DNA from 3 places in the Paenibacillus sp. J31R122 genome. Region 3 is predicted to be linked to each of the others. Evidence: riboswitches for the same ligand, from Rfam matches in the RefSeq annotation. Region 3 holds a riboswitch; each other region holds the start of a gene.
The links. A riboswitch is a leader RNA that binds a small molecule or an ion and turns the genes downstream of it on or off. The one in region 3 is predicted to bind cyclic di-GMP.
Positions count from the first base shown of each region.

Region 1: another riboswitch for cyclic di-GMP. It lies ahead of AC0YN7_RS21925 (methyl-accepting chemotaxis protein); the one in region 3 lies ahead of AC0YN7_RS12115 (transglutaminase-like domain-containing protein).
Region 2: another riboswitch for cyclic di-GMP. It lies ahead of AC0YN7_RS23700 (SpaA isopeptide-forming pilin-related protein); the one in region 3 lies ahead of AC0YN7_RS12115 (transglutaminase-like domain-containing protein).

Region 1 covers NZ_JBWDNM010000014.1:87,854-98,350, reverse strand. The annotation lists gene AC0YN7_RS21970 (ABC transporter permease) at 30-887, shown strand; gene AC0YN7_RS21965 (carbohydrate ABC transporter permease) at 906-1,793, shown strand; gene AC0YN7_RS21960 (hypothetical protein) at 1,887-2,036, shown strand; gene AC0YN7_RS21955 (S-layer homology domain-containing protein) at 2,086-2,703, shown strand; gene AC0YN7_RS21950 (hypothetical protein) at 2,745-2,879, shown strand; gene AC0YN7_RS21945 (hypothetical protein) at 3,278-3,769, shown strand; gene AC0YN7_RS21940 (hypothetical protein) at 4,145-4,621, shown strand; gene AC0YN7_RS21935 (hypothetical protein) at 5,068-5,277, shown strand; gene AC0YN7_RS21930 (BMP family protein) at 5,301-6,332, opposite strand; cyclic di-GMP riboswitch class I at 6,608-6,692, shown strand; gene AC0YN7_RS21925 (methyl-accepting chemotaxis protein) at 6,772-8,484, shown strand; gene AC0YN7_RS21920 (small, acid-soluble spore protein, alpha/beta type) at 8,680-8,892, opposite strand; partial or broken gene AC0YN7_RS21915 (class I SAM-dependent methyltransferase) at 9,299-9,925, opposite strand; gene AC0YN7_RS21910 (DUF2975 domain-containing protein) at 10,199-10,497, shown strand, end outside.
Region 2 covers NZ_JBWDNM010000016.1:77,886-88,382, reverse strand. The annotation lists gene AC0YN7_RS23720 (Ig-like domain-containing protein) at 1-1,138, shown strand, start outside; gene AC0YN7_RS23715 (stalk domain-containing protein) at 1,322-4,036, shown strand; gene AC0YN7_RS23710 (sensor histidine kinase) at 4,112-5,272, shown strand; gene AC0YN7_RS23705 (response regulator) at 5,279-6,007, shown strand; gene AC0YN7_RS23700 (SpaA isopeptide-forming pilin-related protein) at 6,100-7,647, opposite strand; cyclic di-GMP riboswitch class II at 7,680-7,760, opposite strand; gene AC0YN7_RS23695 (hypothetical protein) at 8,016-8,477, shown strand; gene AC0YN7_RS23690 (ATP-dependent helicase ComFA) at 10,350-10,497, shown strand, end outside.
Region 3 covers NZ_JBWDNM010000006.1:156,092-166,588, forward strand. The annotation lists gene AC0YN7_RS12100 (PhnE/PtxC family ABC transporter permease) at 1-554, shown strand, start outside; gene AC0YN7_RS12105 (DeoR/GlpR family DNA-binding transcription regulator) at 577-1,395, shown strand; gene AC0YN7_RS12110 (ArsB/NhaD family transporter) at 1,592-2,923, opposite strand; cyclic di-GMP riboswitch class I at 3,267-3,347, shown strand; cyclic di-GMP riboswitch class I at 3,381-3,463, shown strand; gene AC0YN7_RS12115 (transglutaminase-like domain-containing protein) at 3,477-4,286, shown strand; gene AC0YN7_RS12120 (response regulator) at 4,408-5,532, shown strand; gene AC0YN7_RS12125 (response regulator) at 5,695-7,251, shown strand; gene AC0YN7_RS12130 (sensor histidine kinase) at 7,248-8,972, shown strand; gene AC0YN7_RS12135 (ABC transporter permease) at 9,146-10,090, shown strand; gene AC0YN7_RS12140 (carbohydrate ABC transporter permease) at 10,119-10,497, shown strand, end outside.

The sequences.
Region 1 (10,497 bases), on a different contig from region 3:
AATGGAAACATAATGGAATACTGCATTTGATGGTTCTGCCAAGTCTTGTTGTTGTACTTGTATATTGTTATGGCCCTATGGTTGGTGCGATTATTGCATTCAAAAAATTTATGCCTGCTAAAGGGATTTTTGGTTCGCCTTGGGTAGGATGGGACAATTTCAAGTACCTGTTTTTAATGGAAGACACATCACGCATCATAATTAATACGATTAGTATTGCTGTTATGAAAATAGCGATAGGGCTTGTAGTTCCAGTCATTGCGGCATTATTGCTAAATGAAGTGCGAAAGAATATATTCCGAAGAACATTTCAAACGTTGGTCTATTTGCCTCATTTTCTGTCTTGGGTCATTCTGGGCGGAATTCTAATCGATTTATTATCTCCTACATCCGGTATCATCAATCAAGCACTAGGTTGGTTTGGCGTCGACCCCATTTATTTCCTTGGCGATAATCGCTGGTTCCGCTTTACAATCGTCCTGTCTGATGTATGGAAAGAGTTTGGCTTCAGTACGATCGTCTATTTAGCCGCGTTAACAAGCATTAATCCGATGTTATATGAAGCTGCTGAGATTGATGGAGCAAATCGATGGCAACAAACATGGAATGTGACTCTGCCAGGTATGATACCGATTATTATATTAATGGCGACACTCAGCCTTGGTAATGTATTAAATGCGGGCTTCGATCAAGTCTTCAACTTATATAGTCCTCAGGTATATGAAACAGGAGATATCATCGATACCTTTGTGTATAGGCTAGGATTACAGCAATTTCAATACAGTGTAGCAACAGCGGTTGGCCTGTTTAAATCCGTGATTGCCCTTATATTGATCTCGGTTTCGTATACGATGGCATATCGTTTTGCAAACTATCGTATTTTTTGAAGAGGGAGGGACAAACGATTGCAGACTTCTCGGAAAAGTACCGGATATCAGGTGTTCACGATTTTCAACTATATTTTTCTGAGTGTAATTGCTCTTAGTTGTATTTTTCCGATTATCCACGTGCTGTCATTATCCTTCAGTTCGGCTTCAGCTGTAGCTGCTGGGCAAGTAAAGCTCTGGCCGGTAGATTTTACAATGGCCTCGTACCAGCATGTATTCGGAAAAAAAGAATTTTTAGCTGCTTTTATTGTGTCGATTCAGAGGGTGCTTCTGGGAGTAACTATTAACATGCTATTGGTCATACTGCTTGCTTATCCGTTATCCAAGGAAAGTAAGCAGTTCCGTATGCGTACTGTATATGTATGGTTTTTTGTCTTTACGATGTTATTCAGCGGCGGGCTCATTCCACAATATATATTTGTCAAAGAGACAGGTTTGATTGATACGTTATGGGCGCTTGTATTGCCGGCAGCTGTACCTGTTTTTAATGTGGTACTTCTACTTAACTTTTTTCGCGGCTTGCCGAAGGAGCTTGAAGAATCAGCAAAATTGGACGGTGCTAACCACTGGGTAATTTTATGGCGTATTTTCACTCCTATATCAATGCCAGCTATAGCGACTATATTGTTGTTTACTATTGTTGGCCATTGGAATAGCTGGTTTGACGGGCTGATTTACATGAACCAGCCGGAACATTACCCCCTGCAAACTTTTTTGCAGACGAATGTGATAACAAAACAGTTAACACAAATGACAGCACAGGAAGCAGAGCTCTATTTACGGATAAGTGATCGTACTGGTAGAGCAGCGCAAATTTTTGTAGCAGCATTGCCTGTCATGATTGTGTATCCATTTCTGCAACGTTATTTTATGAAGGGGATTGTACTCGGTAGTGTTAAAGGATGATGGAAAGTAATTATAAAGGGCACATCTAGAGTGATCCATTGGTGAGCAAAGAAATAGTATGCCGATGTTTCATTGCCGGGAGAAGTATGGGAAGTGCTAGTGAAATGGACAAATGAAGGTAAAGAGCAGGCAGCTCAGCCATTTGCAGCTCCGGTTGTAATTTCATTACCAGTTGCCAAAGAAGCAATAATGACCCTCATTGAAATAGAAGGCCTCTCACGGGTTCGAATTCGAACTTGGTGAGAAGCCTTTTTGCTATCCATTGGGTAAGAGTACGACTATGTGAAACCGATTGGGTTCATCAAGTGCAGCAAAAATAACTTCTAAGAATTGTTATATTGATGTACAAGAACCGCAGATTCAAGTTCAATTAAAGGATATTGCCGGACATTGGGCAGAGGAATATATTGTACGTGCGTTGGAATTAGGATTTGTGGATGGCTACCCGGATCGTACCTTTCGCCCAGACCGATCAGTCACAAGGGAAGAGTTTGCTGTAATGCTGGCAAAAGCGATGGACCTATATCCCAAAGGAAACACAGTTATATTCAAAGATCAGCATCTTATTCAGGATTGGGCTCATGCGGGTGTTTTAGCGTTGGTAGAAAGGGGGATTATATCCGGCTATCCTGACAAAACCTTCCGGCCAACAAGAGACATTACACGCAGCGAATTTGCTGTAATCATAGCCAGAACATTAAAGCTGGATACAAATGATGTTCCCCGCACTGCGTTTAACGATTCGAAAGAAATGATGGGTTGGGCCGAACCGTCTATTGCAGCTGCTGTCCATGCAGGCTTGTTGCAAGGAAAAGGTAATAATTGGTTTAAACCGAACGAATTAACTACGCGCGCAGAGGCTGTAAAGGTGATCCTTTCTATTTTGGATGCCAGCTCAGAAACGGATTAGGCTGCATCTTTGAGTCTTGGGAACTTAGGGGAAGGCAATGAATGAGCATGAAACAAAGTGGCGGTGCAGGAGACTATTCCTGCACCGCCATTTTGCACGTTTATCAAACTAACGAGCTAGCCGCGGAATTTGATACTTATTCTCTTCACTTTTCTATGAAAGGAACACCTGTTTAAGCTCTAGATAAGCGACTTTGATGTAAATGTAGCGATTCTCAAGAATACCCTACATATCTTCTGCGGACCTACTTTTTTAGTTTCATTTCTTGAGTATAATTCTTGTTATAGAGTCCATCCTGCACATTTAATTGCAACATTTGAAACTAATGACCTGCTCATATCTAAATTCAACACATTTTCCCCAATTAGATTCAGATTCTGAATCTAATTAACCTCAACAAAGGCATTAGCTGCATCTAGTTTCAATATTTGAAACTAGCCGATGCAAACCATCACTTTTATGAGCAGTACTAACAAAGTTAGTCGTGAATCCGAGTAATATACATGATAAAATGAGTGTATGAGCGGAGTTTCACTCCATACAATGTTTTTATTGGCAGTGAGGTGAATGGGACATGGCGGACAGCACGAAAAAAAAGCTAGAGCGCGAGGCGGTTGATCAGTTTATTAGCTTGTACAACCAAACTGCGGACAATCGCTTAAGATTGCTTTATCAGCAGGAAAAGCCAGACGCTGTGCTGATGGATAGCCGGGGGAACAAGTTGGGACTGGAAATTACACACTTGTTCTACAGTGAACAGGAGGCACGTCAATTGTTTCAGCGGGAGCATCGTTCCATTATTTGTATTGAGTCGATCGATACGCTGATTGAATCGTTAAATCAATTAGTTTTGCGAAAAGAAGCTAAAAGCGCCGGCTACAGCTCAGACTATCCACTGGCCCTGCTTATTCGGAATCTGTCCCCCAGCTTCGGCTGGAGTGATTTTAATCAGGCTTGGGACAAAATTGCAACACCTTCTGCTGCATTTACGGAGATATGGCTTCTCACAAGGGATCGGCCTGCAAAAGAGCAGTGGTATCTCAAAGCGTTGCGATCTCGACCGTAATGACAAAGGCACTTATTCTGTTATAGATTATTTATTTATAATATTTATGATAAGGCATTGGGGATTATAGACGCCCCAGTGTCTTTTTGTTTTACCGAAGTTGAAATGGAACTGTGGAAAATGCATTCCAATATGGCCCACACTTAAAAACACCGTTGACCGTTATATTGACTTACACGGAGAAATTGAGATATGACCAAAGTTTGCCTGAAGCGGAACGCTTCCAAATCATTTTCAAGCTGCATGAGAAAACATTGAAGGTTATTGATTACAGCTATTAGAATTACGCTGTTTTCGTAAGAATTGTTGCTATTTTGACCATACTGATAAAAGGTTGTCTTTCAACTAGTACATTGGAGTTAAAGGGTGGTTAATATGAGAGAAGAATTAAGTATAAATATCTATTTAGACGAAACGGATACTCCGTTTTCAAGATACTATAGGTTAGATGATGTCCACCTAAGCTCTGATCTTGAAGATTTTATTTTGTCAAAGCAACACAGTGGTAGAAGAAAAGAAGTAGAAATATTTTTTTTAGGTCAGAATGATTTTGACGAAAAGTCATTGCAGGCTGCCACATTTAACAGTTTTTCTAACATCTTGAACGAAGAGGAATATACATATGCTAGAAATGTCAAAAAGGCTATTGTTTTATTTGTGCTTGGTATTATTGTTGGGATGATATTCTTGAAGTTTTCAACAACTCATGCCTATATTGCAGGAGTTTTAAGCATTGTGTGTTGGGTTTTTATTTGGTCAGGGACAGAGGTTTATTTTTTTGAAAATAAGCAAATCAAACAAAAAATTAGAAAATGCAGAAATATTCTAAATGCGAATGTACGCAAAAAATAGGGTTTTAGTGAATATTTACAATATGAAGCTGATTTTCGGATTCTATCTTGTGCATCTACCGTTTGGGCTTGAAAGTCGTGATGACGATTCGTATCGCCACACGAAGAAATTGGAAATTACTAATCCGCTAACGGCGAACGTTAGTTAAGGAGCTTGCTTCGATGCAGCTCTTTTTTTGTTTGTTGAAGAAACGGAGTTCTGGTCAGTTTTTTTCTTAAATATGGTAAATGTAAGACATAGTATTTAATTATGGGCGGAGATGGTTCAGGTGCATTTTATTATCGTCTTTCTACTTTTAATAATTATTTTAATCCTTCTTAGAATTAACTCTAAATTACCTAGGCGCGATTTGGAAAAGGAAGCTATAGACCGATACTACAAAAAAAAGGAGGAAGAAATGAAGAAGGAAAAGTAAGGCGAATTTTTACGCTACCGGGGAACGTTAGTTGAACAAAACAAGGAGCAGTATGCCGCAGCAGCTGTTTATTATTAAGCTCCCTTGGTACGATATGATGTTCTCACGAATGCTCGCTTATTCACAGGATTTCACCCGGTTGGTTAAAGATGAAACGATCGGACATGAAAAAAAATACACTTCTCTAACCCCTCTCGGGATTAAAGAAGTGCTTAATATACGAATTAAGAGACTCACTTAGCAATTCATTTTCCGAACGCAGCCCTAGTTAGCTGGAAATTCAGGACCGGTATATTCTGAAGGAATAACAATTTCACCTGATTCGATTTTTTCGGCGTACACTACAATTTTATCCTTCACGTCTTGTGGAACAAAAGGTGACAGGGCAAGTCGAACGGCATCCGGATTTTCAAGTCCGATTTTTTTCACTGTATTCGGCTTCCACGTGCCTTCCGTCAAATCTTTAATTGCTCCATATACTGTCAAGCTTGCATCCGATATCGCAGATCCAATGAAAACATCGGGTGCATCGGCATAATAATCACGAACGTTAGCGAATTGATACACGCCATTCTCGCGTGCCGCTTCCGTAACACCGGAACGAGCCTTATTCAACATAGTAAAGATCATATCCGACCCCGCGTTAATTTGTGCTTGCGCAACACTTTTTGCCAAAGCGGCGTTTTCTTGATCGCCTGTAAACGTGGTAAGGAATGTTGCTTCAGGATTCGTGTATTTCAAACCGTCAGCAAATGCTGCGCGTCCCAATAGACCGGGACCTACGCGTGCACCGGAAATATGAGAAACCACATTCGTTTTTGTCAGAAGTCCTGCAGCTGCACCTGCCAGCCATGCGGATTCTTCCTGTTTTACCTGATAGCTGGACAGGTTATCGCCGGTCAAATTCGTTTGTGTATTAACAAATTTTATTTTCGGGAATTCTTTAGCTACCAACTTCACGGCTTCCGAGCTTTGCCCTGCATGAGCAATGATCATATCCGGGTTTTTCTTGGCCAATTTGCGCAATGCATCCGCAATTTGCGCAGTGTCATGCGGGATATTTTCCACAAACGTCGCTTTGATTCTGAAATCCTCTTCTGCCTTCGCTAATCCACGGTAAGCAGATTCCATAAACCCGCCGTCCTTGGAGGAACCTGGAATCAACAATGCAACTTTTGCTTTCTTATTATTGGTGTGTGACGGGTCCTTGCTAGCTTCTGCGGTAGACAAACCGGATGAAAATACAAGTGCCATAGCCAAGCTCGACAAAGCCAATTTCGATAGTAATTTTCTCAAGATGTACCCCTCGTTTCCAAAAAAGTAGTTTTGTCCGGACAAATCAGAGAATAAACTAGACTTCACTTTTTGTCAAATTATGCCGAAGATAAATAAGGGGAATAAACCGAATAATTGCGAAATAACGTCGTTAGCAGGTCTTTACTCCCTATATAGACAGTGAAAATTGACCTAAATTCCGACATACCGGTATCTAAAGTAGTATTTATTTTTAGTAAAAAGGTCTTGTATATCCCGAAAAGCTATATTATACTTTGGCCAATAGATATACCCATATCACGAAAAGGCATACTTCTCGAAAGAGGGGGACGCAAAGCTACGGGCCTAAGGATTTCGATCTACGGCAGCCGGGTCACCGAAAATTGGGAGGACGTCCATCCCTTTCTTTTGGGGTGGACTTTTTTTATTTTACAATATCTTAATGGGGGATGCTTGGATCATGAAATATATTCAGAATTTACGAATCAAAACGAAAATCGGGGGAATGCTCGGACTTTCCATTATTTTCCTACTCATTATCGGTATTACAGGCTTTTTCGTCATGAACAAGATGGCTAGCAATGCCCGTGCTATGTACGAAGAAACCTTGATTCCGAACAGCCTGGTCGAAGGACTTTTGTTCGGCAATTCGCAAATGGATGCTTTGCAGCTTGAAATGCTGCTGGCGAAAGACGAGGCTATCATTAAGCAAATTCAACAGCAAATTGTTCAGACCCGCGATAAAAATCAGGTGATACGAAAAAGTCTCGAGCAGATCACGTTGTCTTCGAGAGCACAAGAGCAGTACCAAAGCTTTATCGATTTGATCCCTAAAAACAACGAAGCCAAGAAAAAAGTGGATAACTTGGCAGTTGCCAATCAAAAAGAAGCAGCGCATAAGGAATATGTAAATTCGTTCAAGCCGATCCGTGCAGAAATGATCAAAAGCCTGGAGAACGTTGTTAAGTTCAATGAAGACGACGCAAAAATCTTTTATGAGAAAAGTGTTCAAAGCTCCAAACTGGCTACATCGATCATCGTTGTCGTTACCCTACTTGCCGTCATTTTATGTTCCTTGATCGGATACGGCATTTCTAATATGATCACAAGACCTGTCCGCACCATTCAGCAATTGATGGCAAAAGCGCAGGACGGGGATTTAACGGTTAACGCTACATACCAATCAAAAGACGAAATCGGTCTTCTTTCAAAGGATTTCAATGGAATGATCACTAGCTTGAGAGAAATCATTGCGAAGATCGTCCTCGAGTCTCAGAACTTGTCTGCAAGCTCGGAGCAATTGGCAGCAAGCTCCGAACAATCCAGCCAAACTACCCATCATGTCGTTGCGGCCATTCAAGACATTGCTGGAGGTGCCGATCAGCAGATGCAAAGCTCTATCGAAAGCGTAAGAGCAATGGAAGAGATGGCTACCGGCGTTAATCGGATTGCAGAATTTTCAGGCAATGTATCCGCAATGTCAATGGAGGCTTCCAAGGAAGCCCAGGAAGGCAATATTTCGATCCAGAAAGCGATGTCCCAAATGGATTTGATCCGAGAATCGGTCAACGATTCGGCCAAGGTTGTTAACCAACTGGGTATACGATCTCATGAAATCGGTCAAATCGTCGATGTTATTACCGATATTTCAATGCAGACGAATTTGCTTGCATTGAATGCCGCGATTGAAGCTGCAAGAGCGGGCGAACACGGGAGAGGCTTTGCTGTCGTTGCCGACGAGGTTCGGAAGCTGGCGGAGCAATCCAGACAATCGGCGGAACAAATCGTGGTGATCATTCAGCAAATTCAAGGTGAAACTCGTTCTGCGGTTGTCGCCATGGAAAAAGGCAGCATAGAGGTCGAACACGGAACTGTGATTATGAAGGAAGCAGGAGAGGCATTCCGTAACATTATGAATGGGGTGCAGCAGGTGGCTTATCAGATGGAGGAGGTATCTGCCGCATCACAACAAATGTCGGCAGGCACAGAGGAAATTACCGCTTCTCTCCACGATATGAACAGCATTACGGAAGCTGCCTTCTCGAAGACAGAAAGTGTAGCTGCCGCTTCGGAGCAGCAATTAGCTACGATGGAAGAAGTTTCGGAATCCGTGAATGCGTTGACGCGTATGGCTCAAGAATTGCACGATATGACTTTACGTTTTAAGAGCTGATCGCCCCGTTGCTAGAGGCTGTGCAATGAAAAACCGCCGTTGGTTGAAACCAACGGCGGTTTTTTAACCTGTCAGCTATTCGTTGTTATGAACTTCTACAGCTAAATTGATAACCCGGCTAATTGAATGGGCTCCACTTTGTTCGCATATGCTGTAAGCGTCCCTTCGACCGTAATCGTATTTTTAAATTTTAAATTAGAATCTTCTTGTCCCTGAGCCAAGAGATTGTTCTGCAATTTGAATTAACGCTCTTGTGATGTTTCCACCAATAGTACCTGCATCACGAGTAGTCATATTCCCATTGTAACCATCTGGAGACCATTGAATCCCAAACTGTTGTGCTACCTCATATTTCATTTGGTCAAGTGCTGCTTGTGCTTGTGGAACGACTAAACTTTTTCTGCTCATGTATGTTCACTCCTTAACTGGATGTGAAGTTATTTTGTGGATTGTTTTGCTTTTTATACATCAATTATTGGAATTAGAAGTGAAATAAATGAAGAACTATAGCTAAAGGCTCTAGGAGGACGATGGTATTAAAAATAGATTTTCTATCGAAAAATCAGAATGGTCGAATACCCGAGAAGAAGAGTATAAAAAATATTGCTTAGATATTGTTTATAGGTTTGGAGATAAGGTTACGGCTGATAATGGAAAAGTATATATGATTAAAGATGGCGAAAATAACGAATTAGTTAAGCCAGAAAACCAGAAGACATTTTGGTATGAAACGTGGCTGGAATTAAAATTTTTTTGCGGAATTGATTAAAGAAATCTCTTCGTTAATGAGACGATTTATTAAGATAACGGGGAACTATAGTTTTCTTGCTTTGACTACAAGAGTTACAGGAAGCATCTTTGCTTTTTTTGCAAAATCGCTGTTATCGTCCCGCGAGATAATTTCATCATCAGATTGCTCAATCATTTGCTCAATTACAAATCCCGCTTTTGCCAACGCATTCACATAGGTTGATAGTTTACGGTCCGATAATGTTAGCGTACATTCATCAAGAGATACCGAATACCAAGATTCATCGAAATAACATTTTTTAAAAGCAAGCATATTATTTTCTGCAACAACACATTTGTGTATAGGGTGAGACCAACTGAAAATAAATACACCGTCTTTTTTAAGGTAAGAGGCGATCCGGCAAAAAGTACCCTCAAGGTCGGTGGTCCAGCCTATGGCATAAATCGAATAAACAAAGTCAAAATAATCGACTGGTATGCCACATTCTTCTTCCATGGGAGAACAGATCAATTTTGCTGAAAGACCGCACGCCGTCAAGTGTTGCCTTGTCTTTTTGATTTGGTTTTCTGATATATCCATACCCCATAGTTCAGATGCTTTGCGTTCCCCCTGATATTGCAAGGATTGACCGTTTCCACAGCCTATCTCCAGCATCTTTTTCCCTGAGACATCGCCAAAAAGACTTGCGCGTTATCCCAATAACACATATCGAACACTCTGCGCTATTAACCCCCAAATAATATACCGTTTTTTTATGAACAAATCCACCTAAAATTATCCATCAACTAGCAGGTTAGTTCAGTTATAGAGCATTTCTTTGTAATGAGGAATGCTTTTTTTTGGTTTAAAAATGGATACCTACATAACAATAACAAAATATTTAATAAGAGAAATTTTTTATTGCAAAACGATAAATTCGGTGTTAAAGTCAAATTAAATTTGATAATAAGTGAGGGGCTTTTTATGGAACGAGGAACAACACTCTTTTTAAAGGTAGCTGTTATTCTAATTGGAATCCCAGTTCTTGCATTGTGCATATTTTTGGTGCCAGAGATAGCGAATTATGCAGCAGAATTGTATCCAGATCATACTTATTTGAAATATCTCGTTTTAATCGATTTGTATGCAACGGCGATACCTTTTTACTTTGCTCTGTATCAAGCTTTTAAACTTTTAAGCTATATTGACAAGAACAAAGCTTTCTCTGAATTATCTGTACAAGTATTAAAAAATATAAAATACTGTGCAATCGCAATCAGTGG
Region 2 (10,497 bases), on a different contig from region 3:
AAGGGCTGCAGGACTGACGAATCCGCGCGTCGTATTTAAAGTGCCAGCACATGAACGAGCTGCCATTGTAGCTATACCCGTCATCGCATTGGATATGGCTAATAAGCAGGGCGGGAATACGATATTTGCTGTAGAGCATGGCGATGTGACCTATGAGTTTCCACTTAAGGCGGTTAACTATGCGGAGCTGTCAGGCATGTTAAATGGCAATAGCATATCAAATCATTTACTCATTGAGATAGACCAAGGTGTATCAACCAAAGCGGCAAACTTAAGCACGATGTTAAATAGTGCGAAGGCACAAGTAATTGCTGGGCCTGTTAATTTCGAAGTATCACTGGTTAACGGAAGCTTAGAGAAGGTACTAACGGACTTCAATGGCTACATCTCCCGAACAATTAAAACAAGCTTGCCAGTGGATACGAGCCAAACATCCGTTGTATGGTACGACTCAGAGGCTGGATCGTTATCTTATATTCCGACGGTGTTAACTACAGCGGGCGGCAAGACGACCGCAACCTTCAAGCGTAAAGGCAACAGCGCTTACGCTCTTGTACGGAACACGTCAAGCTTCACAGACATATCGAAGCACTGGGCAGCGACGACGATTAATACGATGGCGCGCAAATACATTGTGGAAGGCCGGACTACAACGAAGTTTGAGCCGGATAAAAACATAACCCGCGGCGAGTTCGCCACGTACATTGCGAAGGGTCTTGGACTTCAGGGCGATAAGGCGGCAGCGGCCAAATTTAAGGATGTCACATCAAACACAGCTATGGGTGCATATATTGGAGCGGCTGTAAAAGCAGGTATCGTAAAAGGCAATACAGATGGCACCTTCAAGCCGAATAACCCGATTACGCGCCAGGATATGGCGGCGATGATGATGCGAGCGGCGAAAGTAGCTGAGTTGACGGTAAGCCCGCCAAATTCAACGGCGTCTTATTTGCAGAATTTTACCGATAAAGGTAAGATCAGTTCTTATGCGAAGACAGATGTAGCTCATGCGGTTTATCTCGGTATTATTACTGGCAAGAATGCGAAGACACTAAGTCCGCTGACGAATGCGACTCGTGCAGAAGGCACAGTCATGCTGATGCGTTTGCTGGAAAAGGCGAAGTTTCTAACACCATAGTATTTTGAAAAGTCTCTATCTACGTGAGGAATGCGTGGATAGGGACTTTTTCTGTTTTTGATAGAGATAGGGGATATCTTTCATTCGGAATAAAGTGATAGCAGTCTTTTATCGAGCGTAACTTTTATAATAGAGTTGTAGTCTATATTTAATAGATAATGAGATGGGAGAGTTGTACATATAATGAGTAAGGTTAAGAACATCGTTGGACGGCCGATAGAAGGTCTAGGAAAACGAGTCATAATTGTAGCGTTGGGCGGGACATTGCTCGTGCAGCCAATAGCGTCAATAATGCCAGGAAGCTGGCATACAGCAATCATAGAGGGAGCAGAGGCGGCAACGACTACTGCCCCAGTCCTTAAGCTAAAACAACAGTCCTATGTCACCGCAGGTGCTAAACGTTTAGACTATGTATGGAATACAACGCGAGGCAGCTCGAAGGTACAGACTGATGTACATGTTATCGAAGTTGATTTAACGAATCCGTATGTGTCGTTGAACACAATGAGCGGTAAAAATAACAATACCGGTAAAACAAATACGATTCTAAATATGACGAAGGAAAATGGAGCAGTAGCAGCTATTAATGCCGATGTGTTCGTTATGGGTGCAGAGGGTGCACCGCTTGGTGGACAGGTCATAAGCGGTTCATTTTTGACTAGTCCATCGAAGTTAAAAGGCATGTATGCCTTCTCGTTGACGAAGGATCGCAAGCCAATGATTGATAATTATACGTTTGAAGGCACAGTGACGGCAGAAGACGGGTCAACTTTCCCTCTTGAGGGATTTAACCAATCCGCGTATAATCCGGAAACGACCGGAGCTACATATAGCCACGTTGATACGATGTACATATATACAAGTGCTTGGGGCGGTGCAGAGCGTCCGAAAAATTCTTATACGAAACCAAAAGAAGTTTTAGTTCGAAACGGCATTATTGAAGAAATCTCTCCAGACAATACAGCGATAGTAACCCCAATCCCTGAGGATGGTTATATTCTACGTACGCATGGTAAGGCAGCAACCTATGTGAGGGAGCATTTAAAAGTAGGACAGGCCATAACCAGCGATTATTCACTGGTCTCGCTCACTAGCGGTGCGAAGGTCGATCCAGCTTCTTTTGAAATGATGGTAGGCGGACATACTCTATTGGTTAGTGGCGGTGCGGCATCTGCTTTTTCACGTGATATTACGGGTGTAAGCGGCTCGTCTTACGTTTCACGTTCAGCGATTGGATATTCCAAGGACGGCACCAAAGTCTATCTAATAACAAGTGAGAGATATGGCGGCAATACAGGTGTGAACTTGAAGGAAATGCAGCAAATCATGATTCAACTCGGTGTAGACAAAGGGGTAAATCTGGACGGCGGCGGTTCGACGACCATGATAGAGCGTCCGCTTGGCAGCACTTCCTTACAGCTTGCTCACTCGACACAATATGGAACGACTCAGCGCAGCGTAGCCAATGGTATCGGCGTTTTTACAACCGCTCCACAGGGCACGCTCAAGGGGATTGAAGTTAAGGGAAGCAATGTGATGTTTCTTGGACAGTCAACTACCTTCTCGTTGAAGGGATACGACAATTACTATAACCCGATGACATTTGACGATACCACTGCGGAGTGGAGCGCCTCTGATGGAATTGGCAGCTTTGCAGGAAATGTGTTTACGGCTAACAAGATTGGGAAAACAACAGTAACCGTGAAATCGGGTGCGGCAACAGCTAAATATGCGGTTGAGGTTATTGGACAAGATCAGATCGCATCCATGTCAATTGATACAGCAGCCGGCGTGCTCTCGAAAGGGGCAACAGTTGCTGTGCCTGTAACGGTGAGGCTGAAAAACGGAAAAACCTATAAGCTTAGCGGTGACTCACTAAAATGGGAATATGTAGGTTTTACAGCGACTCAATCAGGCAATAACCTAACTGTTGATTCGGTTGAAACGAAAACAGGTACGGGCTATGCGATCGGTCGATATGATGGCTTTCCGACTATGATTCCATTCACGAAAGGCGTAACGACAAAAACCTTTGCAGACTTCGAGCAATCGGCATATGCCATTACTAGTCAAGTAACGCCTGCTACAACTACAGGAAAGGTGAAGCTCGTTACCGACCTTCCAGGTCAGAAATCGCCAAAAGCATTGAAACTAGATTATGATTTCACATTGGGAACAGGCACAAAAGCATCCTACGCTCTATTTGGTCCAACAGGTCAGACACTCACTGGCTCGCCAACCTCGATGTCGCTCGATCTATACAGCGATAATAGCTTGAACTGGGTACGCGCGGAGTTTATAGATGCAGATGGCAAAGCACATCTCGTAGATGTGGCCAAGCAGCTTGATTGGAGCGGGTGGAAGACAGTCAAAATGAATTTATCAGCTCTCGGCATGAAATATCCTGTCAAGCTGAAGCGGATATACGTAGTGACGATTGCTGAAGGACAAGATGAACGGGCGGCAACAGGAGCAATCGGACTGGATAATATACAGCTTCAGTATCCGCCTGTTGTAACGGTTGATACGAAGGCGAAAGTCGAGATGACCATAAGCAAGGCAACAGCAACAGTGAACGGCAAAGCGATTAAATTAGATACGGCGCCTATTCTATTAAATGGAACAACCTATGTACCTGTACGTTTTGTGTCAGAGGCACTGGGGTCTGAACTTGTATACGATCATCCAACGAGAAGAGTAACCGTACTGCGCGGCAATAAGCTGATGGAAATGACAATAGGCAAAAAGGAATTCGTAATGGACGGCAAGGTACAGCAAGCAGAGGTTGCTCCAATTGTACGTGACGGAAGGACACTTATTCCGATTCGTTTATTTTCTGAAAAACTAGGATTTAAAGTCACTTATGATGTGAAAACCAAAAAGGTTACCATCTACTAACAGGGGACGCAATTTAGACATTTTGTGGTATGATAGAAAAGTTAAACCTTTAAATAGAAAGGTTGCCGATCTGTCGTGGACCATCTTACAATCGATCTTAATCGTGTTATCAAAAATGCCATTGAAGTGATGGAGGACAGTAAATACCAAATCTATGAAATCTGTGAATCGGCGCGCACGGAGCTGGAATCTCTGGAGCAGGAGCTTGAGGTTGTGCTTCAAGAGACGTTCAAGGCCATTGAAAAGGTCGATGAATTGGAACAGAACTACCGGCGTGCACGTATTCGATTGACAGAGGTAAGCCGTGACTTTGTTCGCTACAAGGAAGTGGACATTAAGTCAGCATATGAGAAGGCGACACAAATACAGCTGGATCTAATGGTATACCGTGAGAAGGAATCTTATCTGAAGTCGCGACGTGATGATTTGCAGAAGCGTATGCGTAATGTTGAGAACTCTATCGAGCGTGCTGAAACGATTGCTTCACAAATAAATGTAGTGCTTGAATATTTATCGGGTGACTTGAATCAAGTCACCCGCATTTTGGAATCTGCCAAGACGAGGCAATTGCTTGGCTTGAAGATTATTTTAGCGCAAGAGGAAGAACGTAAAAGGATTTCAAGAGAAATACACGATGGGCCTGCTCAATCGCTGGCTAATATCGTATTGCGCACAGAAATTGCCGAACGTATGCTTATTAAGAAGGAATTTGTTATGGTGCATGAAGAACTAATAGATTTGAAGGAGCAGGTACGTGCAGGGCTGGAGGAAATTCGCAAAATTATATTTAATTTGCGTCCGATGGCATTGGATGATTTAGGACTTGTGCCGACACTTCGTAAGTTTACACAGGATTTTGAAGAAAAAACAAAAGTACATACTGTATTCGAGCTAGCTGGGAAAGAGATTCGGATGCCGTCTGCTATGGAAGCAGCCATCTATCGGCTGGTTCAAGAGGCATTTACGAATGTATTCAAGCATGCCAATGCATCCCATGTATCACTCGAAATAAACTATCATTCACGATTAGTTTCGATTATTATTCAAGATAACGGAATTGGTTTTGCCAGCGATTTAACTGAGCTGGAGGCAAGTCGCAACTCCCATTTCGGATTATTAGGGATGAGGGAACGAGTGGAACTGATAGAGGGGAGGATGGATATAGACTCAAATCCCGGGAGAGGGACGAAAATTATAATAGATATACCAACTACTGCTGAACATAGAAAGGAGTAAAATAATATGATACAGAGACCAATGACTAATGGACATAAAATAAAAATTTTACTTGCGGACGATCACCAGCTGTTTAGAGAAGGGCTTAAGCGTATTTTAAATATGGAAGAGGATTTGGAAGTCATCGGCGAGTGCGGTGACGGCATTCAGGTGCTGGAATTTTGCAACCATACGATTCCTGAAATTGTACTAATGGATATTAACATGCCAATTGAAAACGGTGTCGTTACGACAGAGCGTTTGAAAGGGATGTTTCCTGATGTAAAGGTTATTATTTTATCCATTCATGATGACGAGAGCTATGTTTTCGAAACGCTTCGTAAAGGCGCAACAGGCTATCTATTGAAAGACATGGAGGCAGAGTCGCTCATTAATGCGATCCGTTCCGTTGTTCAAGGCTATGCCTACATCCATCCAAAAGTGACGGGTAAGCTAATTAATCAATTACGTCGTATGACTTATTTGGATGAGATGGGTATCGTGTCAGGTGCGGCAGCAGCTAAAGAGCCAGGCGTGAAATTCGTTGCTGGCGACAATAGCCCGCTTACTCGCCGTGAAGCAGAGGTTCTCAGACTTATGGCAGAAGGTAAGAGCAATAAGCTTATCGGTGAATTTCTATTCATTAGCGAAAAAACAGTCAAAAACCACGTTAGCAGCATCCTTCAAAAGATGGAAGTTGATGACCGTACACAAGCAGTAATTCATTCCATTAAATTTGGTTGGGTTACATTATAAACTTTCACTAAATGACAAACACCCCGCATTTTGCCCAAAAGGCATAATGCGGGGTGTTTGTCATTTTACTGCTTTAATTTCAAGTTATTGTATTAGCCTTGTTTATTGTTTCTTTGTCTTCTAAGGGCTAAAAGTCCTGTACTTATTGCAAAGGCACCAATTAGGTAGTAAGGGAAAGGATTGCTATCGCCTGTTTTTGGCAATGTGCTTAGCGGAATCTCCTCATCATCGATAATCACAATTGGATCATCACTAGGAGGTTGTTCATTCTCATCAGTTGAACCCTTTACGACGGCTGTTGGCTCCGGTGTAGGTGATGGATCAGGTGAAGCAGTTGGAGCAGGCGTTGGTGATGGTGTAGTCTCAGGTGACGGTGTTGGTGTAGTAGATGTCACAGGTGTTGGTGAAGGCGATGAAGTCGGCGTTGATGTTGGTGTTGATGTTGGTGTTGAAGTCGGTGTTGAAGTCGGCGTTGATGTTGGCGTAGATGTTGGTGTTGAAGTCGGTGTTGATGTTGGTGTTGATGTTGGTGTTGAAGTCGGCGTTGGTGTTGGTGTTGGTGTTGGTGTTGAAGTCGGTGTCTCTGTTGGACATGGTGTGTTATTGCTTGCTTTAGTTATATTCTTTTCGAATTCCCATGAGACTTTAATATCAAAAGGGCCATCAATGGCATTTGTCGTAAAGGATACTGATGAATTTTTCGGAACGGTGCTGTTTCCGAATTGAGTGGTTCCGATAGCCGCCCACGAGAATGGGACATCGATATTGCTTTCATTGGTTACAACCCATTCTCGCTGTCCTGTTGGATTAACACAGGCATTATCCACCTTGAGCTTTGGGGTGTTGATGACGATTTTTATCTCCGATGAATCATTGGTGACTACCAATTTGGTGCCCTCAGGTAAGTCTGTTGTAAAGCCTGGTAATGTAATTTCTTTCAGGTCGTATGTGCCGACAGGGACTTTAGCAAAGGTTATAACGCCATTTGCATTGGTTACCCCTGTCGTAAATAGGGTGCCGTTTTTCCACAGCTCAAAAGTAACACCTTCATGAGGAGAACCTTCTACTGCTTTACTGATGTATTTATTGACTATAATATTTCCGCAGCCTTCTTTGTGTACAATCGCTGTTTTATATGTGCCTGCATGACCGCCGGTACCTATTGTCAGTTGTTGAGGTCCACTATAAACATCTATTTGATAGGGGGCACATTGAGGGAGACCAATTGTAATTTTGTAGCTTTTACCTGGTGCGTAAACGTCCGTTATACCAGTAAAATGCTTCTGCGTTTCAAAAGGGTGCCCGAAATCGTCTGGGGTTGTGCCTGGTGGATATACGTAAGAAGAGAAGCTCACTTGTACGCAAGTATCCGCTTTTGTATGGAAATAAGCTGTAGCTGTTCCGTCATTATTAACGATTAATCCATTGTCATGCAGCCCGCTTGGGAGGGTGGTGCCTTGACCTTCCATAATGATATCATTACGGTCAGTAGAATACTCTTCGCAGGCATTATTGTTATTATTCTGCCCGTTGTCTGGAGCTGGTTCGGTACCTGCTGCCATGACAAGTGAACTTAGTGATATCGATAATATAAGTAAAATAGCTAAACCAAAAGACAACCTCTTCTTAAATCTTTTCACAAATTCACACTCCCCTTAGATTGGTATTCGAGTTCTAAGAGGGCCGGTTACACTACTAGCTCCGTATAATCCAAGTGTCCAAATGTAGATTATACATCATCGCTTCCCTAGATATGAAGAATGTACGAAATACATCCTCTCTCTGCTCCCTTAGCATACGTATATTACATATGCGCGAAGATGTAGTAAAATGATAACATATATTGTAAATTGCTCAAGAGGGTTTATTTGTCGCTTTTTGACTGAAAAAATTGGGTTATTTTTTTTGAAGCGGAATAAGCAATTGCACATTTTATAATCTTGTCCTTTTATAGGGGAACCACTGGGCGCCTTGTGGCATATAGTGTCACAAAGAGGAGGTGGCCTCGATGTTTGGACTTCTACTTTTGGTGATCGGATGTTATCTGTTGGCTGCATTGACCGTGCATCTGGTTTATCGAATCCAGCAAGGACGACTGGAATCCATTAAGCACTATGTATGGATTGCGGATAGTCGGCAAAAGAATATGGAATGGTATATGCGCTCGTTGTCTTCTTTTTCACAGAGGATGGGGAAAGATGTTCAATTGACGATCGTTGACAGCGGCGTATCCGAGGAAACGCTTGCGATTGTTGAACGACTGGCTAGAGAGGACAATAAAGTGAGGATTTACCCAAGATTAGTAGATCCTATTGCTAAAAAGGAAGATGGTAAGCGTTCACACTTAACGCGGACTGACGCTACTCAATTGCTATGGCTGCTGCAGGCAGAAGGAATTGTATCTAATGCTGACCATGCGGTGCTTGTTGATCTGCATAATCCAGCAGATTTGTCGAAAATGCCGTTCTAGTATATACTATGCGGTAGTTAAATATTTGGAGTGAAGCACACTCAATGACGCCTTTGGCGTTGTTGGGTGTTTTTTTGCGTTTAGGGGGTGTGGGGAGGGGGCTTTTGCTAAATGAGAGTGACTGCTGGAGTGGGCTTGATGCTCAAATGTGGCTTGAATGCGGCTTGAATAGGTGGAAGGAGAAGTTGCTGTGTGTCGCTCGCAATAGTAATGATGGATAGTAATAAGGGATAGTAATGAGGGAAACTCACTAAAATGAGGGAAACTCATTAAATAGTGAGGCTAATCTCACTAATAGCAGCAGATTAGGGCGTCACATGTGGTTTTGTGAGGTAAACCTCATTCTCGATGAGGGGAGTCTCATGGCTAGTGAGGTTTACCTCACTAATAGTTAATGGGAGAAACAGAAGAGTTAGATTAGTGGGATTATACTGAGCTTAACCTCAGACTTAGTGAGGTTAAGCTCACTAGAGGATGATTTTTGTTAAATGAGGATGACTGCAGTGGTGGGCTTGATGATTAAATGTGGCTCGAATAAGAGCCCGAATAAGGCCCGGATAAGGTTCGAATAGGTGAGAAAGTTGCTGTGGGTCGCTCACAATAGTACTGAGGGATAGTCATGAGGGAAACTCATTAAATAGTGAGGCTAGTCTCACTAATAGCAGCAGATTAGGGCGTTTCATTTGTTTTAGTGAGGAAAACCTCATTCCCGGTGAGGGGAGCCTCATGGCTAGTGAGGTTTACCTCACTAATAGTTAATGGGAGAAACAGAAGAGTTGAGATTAGTGGGGTTAAAGTGAGCTTAACCTCAGACTTAATGAGGTTAAGCTCACTAGAGGATGATTTTGTTAAATGATGGTGACCGCAGGAGTGGGCTTGATGCTCAAATGTGGCTCGAATAAGAGCAGGAATAAGGCCCGGATAAGGCTCTAATAAGGCTCGAATAAGGCTCGAATAGGTGGAAGGGGAAGTTGCTGTGTGTGGCTCGCCATAGTAATGAGGGATAGTAATGAGGGAAACTCACTAAAATGAGGGAAACTCATTAAATAGTGAGGCTAGTCTCACTAATAGCAGCAGATTAGGGCGTCACATGTGGATTTGTGAGGTAAACCTCATTCCCGGTGAGGGGAGCCTCATGGCTAGTGAGGTTTACCTCACTAATAGTTAATGGGAGAAACAGAAGAGTTAGATTAGTGAGGTTAAGCTCACTAGGGGACGATTTTGTTAAATGAGAGTGACTGCAGGGGAGTGGCTTGATGATTAAATGTGGCTCGAATAAGAGCTGGAATAAGGCCCGAATAAGGCTCGAATAGTTGAAAGGAAAAGTTGCTGTGGGTCGCTCGCCATAGTAATGAGGGAAACTCACTAAAATGAGGGAAACTCATTAAATAGTGAGGCTAGTCTCACTAATAGCAGCAGATTAGGGCGTCACATGTGGTTTTGTGAGGTAAACCTCATTCCCGGTGAAGGGAGCCTCATGGCCAGTGAGGTTTACCTCACTAATAGTTAATGGGAGAAACAGAAGAGTTGAGATTAGTGGGATTAAAGTGAGTTTAACCTCAGACTTAGTGAGGTTAAGCTCACTAGAGGATGATTTTTGTTAAATGAGGGGGACTGCAGGAGAGTGGCTTGATGATTAAATGTGGCTCGAATAAGAGTAGGAATAAGGCCTGAATAAGGCCCGAATAAGACCCGAATAAGACCCGAATAAGAGCCGGAATAAGAGCCGGAATAAGGCCCGAATAAGGCTCGAATAGGTGGAAGGAAAAGTTGCTGTGGGTCGCTCGCCATAGTAATGAGAAAACCTTCGTTCTAGCGGCTTCGTAATGTCGAGGGGTTACAGGGATGTGAGGAAGAAGAGGAGGTTCAAGTATGAAGGCTCATGTGTATATTGTTGAGGTTAATGGAAGTTGGTTAGCAAGGTTAACTATTTATTCGGTAGTTGACCGACATTTTTGGATGGATGGCGAGTTTGGTGAGGGTGGGAGATTGAATTCGGCAATAGCCAATTCGGGTTGGC
Region 3 (10,497 bases):
TCGGCCTCAGCTTGCTTGCGGCACGCAATTTAAGCGGCAATAAAGTGTCAGGCTTCGTAAGGGCCGCAGTCGCGGTCATTCGAGCAGTACCAACCATATTGTGGGTCCTCATTTTTGCCGTTTCCTCCGGACTGGGGAGTGTAGCGGCAGTCGTCGGGATGACCTGGCATACGATAAGCTACTTGACGAAAGCTTATTCCGAGGCATTCGAGGAAATCGATAGCGGTACGCTCGAGGCATTGAAAGCGAGCGGCGCCAGCCGGATACAAATCGTATTTCAAGCCGTGTTTCCATCCTCCCTATCTTATTTGATATCGTGGACGTTTCTGCGGCTGGAAATGAATTTTTCCAATGCGCTGGCTATGGGGGCTGCAGCGGGAGCCGGAGGACTCGGCTACGATTTATATATGGCCGGCAGTCTATATTACGATATCAAGGAGATCGGGGCTCTGACGTATTTCATTCTTTTCTTTGCTATTGTGCTGGAGATTGGCTCGACCCGGTTGAAGCACAGACTGAGGCAGGGCGCATTAAGTACCGGGAAACACGGCTAAGGATAAGAAGGGGCGGGCAGGCATGTCTTTTATTGGAGAAGAACGCAAGAAGATCATTCTTGATACTTTGGAGCTCGAAGGTTTGGTGCGCACGTCAAATTTATCAGACAAGCTGAAGGTTTCGGGAGAGATGATCCGCCGGTATCTGGAAGAACTAGAGAGGGAGAAACGACTGAAGCGGATCTACGGCGGTGCGGTCAAAGTCAACGTCAACCGGGAGGAGCTTCCACATCTCAACCGAGAAGTCGTGCGTGTTGAGGAGAAGCGGAAAATCGGTCTCGCGGCGTCCGCCTTGATCGAAGACAATGATGTCGTCTTCATCGATGACGGTTCCACACCAATGCAGGTGATTTACTACCTACAGGATAAGCAGAACATTACGGTTGTCGTCTATTCATTTGATTTGCTGAGCTTGATTATGGATCTATACGGCAAGGGATTGTTTAGCGGCCACATCTATTTGCTTGGGGGCCGGGTGCTGCCCCGGTATTCCAGGGTTGCCGGCGGACTGGCGGAGACGATGGCCGAAAATTTCCATGTCGACAAGGCGCTTATATCGGTGGACGGATTTACGATTGATAAGGGCATCACGGGCTTTGATCTGGAGCGAGGCTATCTGCTGCGCAAAGTGGTGAGTACGGCGAAGATGACCGTTATCATGACGGACCATACGAAGTTTGGCAACAGCTGTCCCTATAAAATATTGGATCTGAAAGATATCGACGTCATCGTCACCGATGTCCCCCAACCGTCGCAGTGGATGCCCCATTTGGAGCAAAGAAGCATCACCTGGATCAATGTCATGACGGAAAAGCTGGGGAAAGGCGAGTTGTTTATGTAAATCGGCCTTGTCAACCAACATCCCCAGCGGGGATAATCATGAAGAAGCCGTATGTGATGATCCGCACGTACGTTCTATGAGAGGCCCATGCAACTGTGCATGGGCCTACTCGATTCCCAATCCGGCGGTATTCCGAAGATAATAACAACGAACTAATCTTACTGACTGAACAATCCGCGTATTTCTGATTGTTATATTAAAACAGCCAAGAAACCCAATAGGATAAAATAACTAGTGTGAAGATGACAGTGATTGGAATGACAAGCGACGTTACTTTGATATATTGTCCCCAGCTTATTTTCACGCCGCCTTTTCTTAATATATTCATCCACATTATTGTAGCCAGAGTACCAATTGGTAAAAAGAGCGAGCCTACATCACTACCTATTACACTTGCCAAATAGGAGATTTTTAACGTTAACGGATCGAGTCCCATATTCATTAATGTGAGCGTTCCGACCATTAAAGCAGGATGATTGTTGAATAAATTCGATAGGACGCTCAAGAGGGTACCCATTAGAACACTTGCATTGAGTAAGCTTCCAGAGACAATAGGCTGAAGCAGCTGAATAAGCAAATCCGTCAATCCAATATTATTCAGACCGTAAATAATGACGTACATACTGAAAGCGAAAATGAATATATACCAAGGGGTTTTCTTCAGCATATCGGCAGGAGAGATTTTTAAATAGATCCAACGCCACGCGAGTAATAGAGTGGATCCGATTACAGCCATTAACGAAACGGGAAAATGTATATAAGAGGCTACAAATAGGAGTACTCGAATGGTTAAAACAAATAGGAATATATTTCGCATGAAGCTAGTCCGATTCTCTCTGGAAATGGTATCTTTGAGCGGATGAGTCCCTAGCATCAGATTCCATGCTGCAGCTGGCGGCAATTTTTTCGGGAGAACGCGATAGAAGGTTGCAAACAGTAGGAAGGATAGTAGTAGTAGTCCAAGTGAGGCAGGAACGAACATCATAGCGGTATGCATATAGAGATCCATGTGAACGATTTTTATAGCAATTAAATTTACGATATTACTAACTCCAATAGGAGCGCTGGAAGCTGTTGCAATTAGAGCTCCCGAGATGAGATAAGGTATTTTTTGATGGTTTTTGAGACCCATGTTTTGAAGAAGAAGTAATAGAATAGGTGTTGTGATTAATATACTGCCATCATTGTTCACGAAGAGTGTCATGAGAAAACAAAAGAGAATCGTAATCCAGAAAAGGCGAATGCCTGACCCTTTTGCCTGTTTCAATAAAAGCTCAGCCGCCCAGTAGAAAAAACCAAAGCTTTCCAGAACAATGGCCATTACAATGGTGGCTATAATCGTTACTGCGGCACCGCTAATCGTCTCTGTTATTTTTCCCAGGTCAGCGAATGATACACTTCCACTGAGTATAACGAATAGGGCTCCAATGGTTGCAGGGATTGCTTCATTAACATGGGGACGCCAGAAGATGAAACCAACTGTAAAGAAGAAAGCGCAGATTGTGACAATGACCATTAAATCATTCATAATAAAACCTCTTTTCAAATTGAAAGTTTTTTCTTGTTATCAACTCTCCTTACTTAAAAGAAATGGTTTCAGTCTAGCATCAAGTCGAAGTCTACTTTGTCTACTAATTCCCCCTCCTTTTTTTGTAGTAAAAATATCTTTGTAATGTATATATACGTAGTAGACATATCGTTCGTACTGGTCAATATCCCTAACTCTATTAAAATCTGCTAGTGTCAGTTGTTGATATTTATCTCGTAAAGATAGTTGTATAGGATAGCATTTGGCCTATGCGTTTACGGTGAATTTGTAATATAGTCTTGTTATAACTACAAGATATGATAGTATAAGAGAATAAAAGCTAAACATTAAATGGCAAATCTGTCGAAAGACAGGGACGCAAAGCTGTAGGGCCTTCTTAAATAGATGGCAGACAGTTACCGAATGGATAGGCTTTTTTTGTTGGAAATAAAACTTTATACGATAATGGCAAACCTATCGAAAGGTAGGGACGCAAAGCTATAGGGCCTTCTTAAATAAGATGGCAGCCTGGCCACCGAAGGGAGTTTTATGAATGAAGAAGTTTATGCTGTTTATAGCTGCTATTGTCATTTTATGTCCTTTATTTAATGGAGCGGCGGTCCATGCTGAAGAGGTTAATTCGTGGTTAAACGAAGCTGATGTAAGCAAGGGAATCATTAGTGTGAAATACGATGTAAAGGCTAACGTTAAGACGAAGCTGTTGATCGTTAAAGGTCAGGAGAAGTATTCCTATAATTTAACTGCCGGCAAGAAAATGGAGTCATTTCCTCTTCAATTAGGCAACGGCGATTATACGGTTAGCGTATTGGAAAATATAAGCGGAAATAAGTATAAGGTTATTTACAAGGACAACGTTAAGCTTAATTTGAAGGACAGCACAGCTGTATACTTGAATTCGATTCAGAATATAAATTGGAATGATAAAAGCAAAGCTATTCAAAAGTCGAAAGAGCTGACGAAAAATTTAAAGACAGATACTGATAAAGTAAAAGAAATTTATAAGTATGTGATAAATAACATTAAATATGATAGCAAGTTGGCAGCAAGCGGCGTATCTTCGGACTATCTTCCTCAAATCGATCGTACATTACTATCGAAAAAAGATATATGTTATGGATATTCCGCATTGTTTGCAGCGATGCTTCGGAGTGAAGGGATTCCAGCTAAGCTGGTTATGGGCACGTCAGATTATGTGAGTACCTATCACGCTTGGAATGAAGTCTATTTAAATAATAAATGGGTAATTATAGACACAACGGTTGATGCAGGCTGGAATGGCACAACTACAGCTTTTACGATGATAAAGGATGCCTCTAAGTACACTGCTTCCAAACAATACTAACGTGTATTTGGTTTAAAGAGCCTCGAACATTATGTTCGTGGCCTTCTTTATTTAGAGATCATACAATTCTTATCACAAGGAATACAGAATTATTAAATTCCATGATTAAGGAGTATATAGGATGAAAGTGATTCTTGTAGATGATGAACAACTTGCTGTGGATTACTTGAAGCGTCAGCTTATGAAGCACGATCAGATTGAGGTTATTGGTGCCTACATAGATCCGATTGCAGCGAGGAGAGACATTCTAGCTGAGGATGTGGATTTGGTTTTTCTTGATATTAACTTGCCGGAAATAAACGGAATTCAGCTAGCGGAACAGATTCTAGAGAAGAAGCCGGATTTAAATATTGTATTTGTAACGGCATATAGTGAATATGCGGTTAAGGCTTTTGAACTTAACGCTTTGGATTATTTAGTAAAGCCGGTTAGATCGGATAGACTGGTCAAAACGATTGCTCGAATTAGGGATGAAATAGAATCTTCTCAAGTAGAGATAGAAGATCTAGCTCCCTCTGTGATGAAAATAAATATTTTTAAGCAAGTATCTGTTGAAATATCAAATACGCAGCAATCTGTCATTCATTGGCGAACGACTAAAGCGCAGGAGTTATTTCTATACTTACTTCAACATCGCGGTCAATTCGTTCGTAAATCGGTATTAATTGATACGTTATGGCAGGAGTATGAATCGGATAAAGTCTATTCGCAATTGTATACGGCAATCTATCACGTCCGGAAAACATTGGCACAATTTGCTGATCACTTTCAAATCATGAACGCGATGGAAGGTTATATTTTAAGTATAAATGATGTTGTGATAGACGTGGAAGAATGGGAGAATCGATTAGCAGCTGAAGAGGCTCTATCATTTGAAACGATAGATAATTACATAGAATTAATGAAGTTATATACAGGAGACTATTTACAGGAATATGATTATTGGTGGGTGGAAAGCGAGAGAGAGCGTCTTAAGAAGCTCTGGCTTAATATTTCGTATGAGATTGCGAGCTGGTACGAGAAACATGACCAGCTAGATAAATCCATCGTTTGGTATGATGAAATTTGCACAAAGCACGTCCAAGAAGAGAAAGCCCATTTTTCTCTTATGAAAATATATGCAGCTATGGATCAACATTTACTCGTTAATCGACAATATACTACGTTGACTACGGCTTTGTTATCCGAATTTAATGAGCAGCCAAGTGAGTATATAACAGAATGGTATAAACAGCGGGAGGCTTAATCGTTATGATTGAGCCTTTTTCGTTGAGAATTTGTTTTAAAATATGTATGCATTTGATATTGTTTAACGATCAGAGGAATTGTGAGAAGATTGTCGAAACAATAGACATGATTTCAAAAAGATAAAATTCGCGAACTACTCAATAATTGATCGAGGTGAATAATGATGTTTAAGATGCTTATCGTAGACGACGAACCTTTCGAGCGGGACGGCGTGAAATTTCTGATAGAAAAGTATGGGTTGGAGCTGGAGACATTTGAAGCGGATAGCGGAGAGAGCGCGCTTGAGTTTATGCAGCAGCACCCCGTTGACATCTTATTCTCAGATATCCGAATGAAGGGAATGGACGGACTTCAGCTTGCCGCCAAAGTTCGAGAACTGAATATTCCGGTTAAGGTGATCTTCATGAGCGCCTACGGGGAGTTTGAATACGCTCAGAAAGCGATAGACGTAAATGCGATTCGGTATATTTTGAAACCGGTTCAAGTTAATGAATTTTTGAAGGTTGTTTCACAGGTCATCCACATGTGCGAACAGGAACGTCATGAGGAGAAGCGGCAGGAGCAGCTCGAGAAGGCTTATGGACAAGGTATTCGCTACGAGAAGCAGAAGCTCGTTTCGCAATTAATTCATGGGGAAATCGGCGACATTCAGCACGAGTCATCGGAATCACATGCTCCAATACCGATGTTTGCCGGTTCCCAGCTGATTCGTATGGTTATTTTGGATTCACGCAGCCGTATATTCGATTTGTCTGATCTCGATTTCGAAAGTATGATCAGCGAATGGGTGCAAAGGCCGCATGAAGCCTTCAATTTGAATGAATATCAGAGTTTGCTCTTCATGGAAGCATTGGAAGGGGAAACGACTGCTCACTTAGAAGATCTCGGAAACAATATTTTGCAGCAATTCAGAAATGCTTACGACACAGATCTTTTTGTAGCGTTTAGCGGTCCGATCGAGAATCTTGGCAGCCTTAGGGTTGCGTATAACGAAATTGAATCGGTTTTGGAGAGCAAGTTTTTCTATGATAAAGGTGCGGTATTGTTTGCGGAAAGTTTTTGGATGGACCGCCAATCGTCCGAGAACGTGGAAGAGAAAATAACAGAAATTGCAAAAGACGTAGAGCGCAAGGATTTCTCATCCGCCCGAAGGCGCTTTGAAAAATTGTATGAGTCACTGCAGGCTGGTAAGCAGATTTCTTCGATTTTTTTGAAGTACAACTGCATGGAAATTTTGAAAATGACGTTTGACTACGCGCCGAAGAAAAATACGGAGCAATTCAAAAAAACGTTAGAAAATATTTATAAATCGAATAAGCTGAGTGAACTATGCATGCTGATGATTACGGTGCTGGAAAGCTGTGAATCTTCGGATGGCCAGACAGTCGATTCGAACCGCAAAGTAATCGAATCGATTGTCCGAACGATCCATAACGAGTACAATCGGGGTTTATCTGTCGATGAGTTGGCGGAAAGCGTTTACTTATCACCCAACTATTTGAGCCATTTATTCAAAAAGCAGGTAGGCGTCAGTATCATCAAATACATTACGAATACACGCATGAAGAAAGCGAAGCAGCTGCTTGCGGAAACAAACAAAAAAATAGCCGACATCGGTGAAGAGACGGGATACGTCAACGTGGCGTATTTCTGTTCTTTATTTAAAACTCATATCGGAAAGACACCGACTCAATTTCGGGAAGAACTCGATCTATGATCACTGTCATCGCTCGTCATTGGAAGCGTCTTCGCTTGAAGCCGAAGCTGTTTTTATCTTATTTGTCGGTCATTATTATTCCAATTATGGTGCTCGGAATCTATTCATATTGGCAGTCCAAGCAGTTGTTGAACACGCAAGCCGAGCAAGCGTTGAACCGGAATGTCGATACGATGGCCGAGTATTTTAATTTCAAGGCGGAGTTGTATAATAATACGGCAAATTCGATACTATACCACAACAAGATCCAACAAATCGTTAGTGCTTCCTATCTGGACTACGTGAACCTGTACAATGACTTGAATAGATATATCTACCCGAATTTTAACCAGATCCGGATTACAAACAGATATATTAACCAATTGACCATTTACACAGAAAATGACATGCCCGAGTCCGGGTACGCTATTTTGTCTGCCAAGCGATTGCCCGAGCTATCTTGGTACAAGGAGCTTGGAACAAGCGTGGATAAGCAGGTATGGATCCGGTCTATGTCCGAGCTATTTTTCATAAGCCCCTTTCCGCGTCTGCTCGTGAAAGGTCAGAATAATATACTGGTCATGCAGATCAATGAAAAAGGATTATTCGATCGGGTCGACGAACTAATGCCGGGTAATGGGGTAATCGTGACAAACTCGCGAGGCGGAGTTCTCTATTCAAATTCCGAAAAATATGCGCGAAAATTTGACTTGGGCAATCTGGATGATAGGGATATCATCAGGGCGGCGGAGAGCGGAACTGTGCATATTAACAATCAGAAATTGCTAGTTCTAAATAAAAGCATACCGCAATCGGGATGGTTGATCTATACCTATGTTCCTGTAAAAAACGTGTCATTGAACGCTGGCAAGATTTTGACCGCTACTTCGATTGTTGCGGGGGTATGCGTGCTCATTCTCCTTGTACTCATTTCAGTGTTGACTAACAATATGATGAAGAGAATTCATATCTTTGTGTCTTGGATGAAACGTGTTGAAGCCGGAGAGATGGATTTGCAGGTAAAAACGGAAGTAAAGGATGAAATCGGAGAGCTGATGATCCGGTTTGGGAATATGCTCAAAAGACTTAATGAGGTGATTCAGGAGTCGTATGCGAGCAAAGTCATACAGAAAGACGCGGAGCTTCGCGCTTTACAAGCACAAATTAACCCTCACTTTTTGTACAATACGTTGTCATTCGTCAATTGGAAGGCGCTGCGTAGCGAAGAGCATGACATCAGTCACATCGTAGTCTCATTGTCGAAATTTTACCGTACTGCCCTTAACAAAGGCGGACAAATTATTACCGTCCGGGATGAGCTTGAGAACATCATGTCCTACTTGGAAATTATGCTGATCATGAAAAATTACAATTTTGAAGTCGTGTACGATATTGATGAGCGGGTCTATTCGTATCGGATGATCAATCTCGTCCTGCAGCCACTCGTGGAAAATGCAATCCAACATGGCATTGACAAGAAAGATGACGGCCGTGGTCAATTGCTGCTGACGGCTCACATTGTGCAGGATACGGTCGTATTTACAGTGGAAGATAACGGGCAAGGTATCTCCGAGGAATTGATTGGAGATTTGCTGACGGTTCAGTCATCCGGCTATGGCTTGAAAAATGTGAACGAACGGCTTAAATTGAAGTTTGGCGATGAATATGGGATCACGATCAGCAGTACAATTGGCGAAGGTACCGTCATGAGAGTAACAATCCCTCAGTTGAGGGAAGCATAATAATCGGTTGACTCTGTCCTCTTTCTAGGGTGCAGAGTCTTTTTATGTAATAGCGGAGAAATCTGATATGGATCGGAGATTTGTGATATATACGACAATTGGGCCCGCTGATATGCTTATATTAAGCAAATGTAATCGCTATCATGGCTGCTTTTAGAAAGGAGGAACTCATAATGAGCGAGGTCACTGCTGCGAGGAAAGTGAAAATCGCAGATAAGAAATGGAGCAATTGGAGAAAGTATCGTGTCCTACTCCTAATGCTGGTTCCAGGCATGATTTATTTCTTGGTATTCAATTACGCTCCGATGTATGGTGTAGTTCTGGCATTTAAAGACTACAAATTTTTGGAAGGAATTATGGGGAGTCCTTGGGTGGGCTTAAAGCATTTCGAAAAGCTGTTTGCCGATCCCTATTTTTACAAGGTGCTTAAAAACACGATCATCATTAGTTTTTACAAACTGCTGTTTGGTTTTCCGGTTCCGATTATTTTCGCTTTATTATTAAACGAAATAAATAACGCCAAGTTTAAAAAATTCGTACAAACGATATCGTACTTGCCGCACTTCATATCATGGGTCATTCTTGGCGGTATTTTCTTCTCCATCTTTTCTTGGGAAGGCCCGCTTAATACGGTCATCACGATGTTTGGAGGCGACCCGATCCTTTATTTAGCGGATGATCGGTATTTCCGTACGGTGCTCGTTATCACTCATATTTTCCAAAGCTTCGGCTGGGGCTCCATTATCTATTTCGCGGCGTTGTCTGGCATCGATACGCAAATGTATGAAGCAGCAGTTCTGGATGGAGCAGGTCGATTTAAGAGGATGTGGTACATTTCGATCCCAATGATCGCTCCAGTAATAGCCATTATGCTGATCCTTTCTATGTCAGGTATATTGGATGCAGGCTTCGACCAGATTTTCAATATGTATAACGTCAAAGTTTACAGTGTGGCAGATATTATTGACACTTATGTGTATCGAAAAGGTTTGGTGGATATGGCTTACAGCTATGCTACTGCAGTGGGTTTGTTCAAATCAGTTGTAGCACTCATTCTTATCTTCACTGTCAACCAAATCATGAAAATGATGGGCCAGAAGGACAGTGCGATATGGTAAACGCATGGTCATTTGGAGGTGTTCCGTTATGCTTACAGTAAAGAAGACACAGGGCGAAAAAATCTTTGATGTTTTCCTCTATGTATTTATGTTTCTGCTTCTGCTGCTTACATTATATCCATTCTGGACGCAGGTGATTATTTCCATGGATGGAGGAGGGTCGAAGAGCACGGCATACACGTCAGGACTCGTATTATTTCCTTCACAATTTACATTGGACAGCTACAAATTAGCGTTTCAATATGATGCGTTATGGTACGGGTATAAAAATACGATTATACGAACCGTCCTCGGAGTCGTCTTGTCGGTTGTATTCACTACCTTAACGGCCTTTCCGCTCTCGAAGAGGGACTTGCCATTAAACCGAATTTCCACCGGGCTTATCCTATTCACGATGCTGTTCGGAG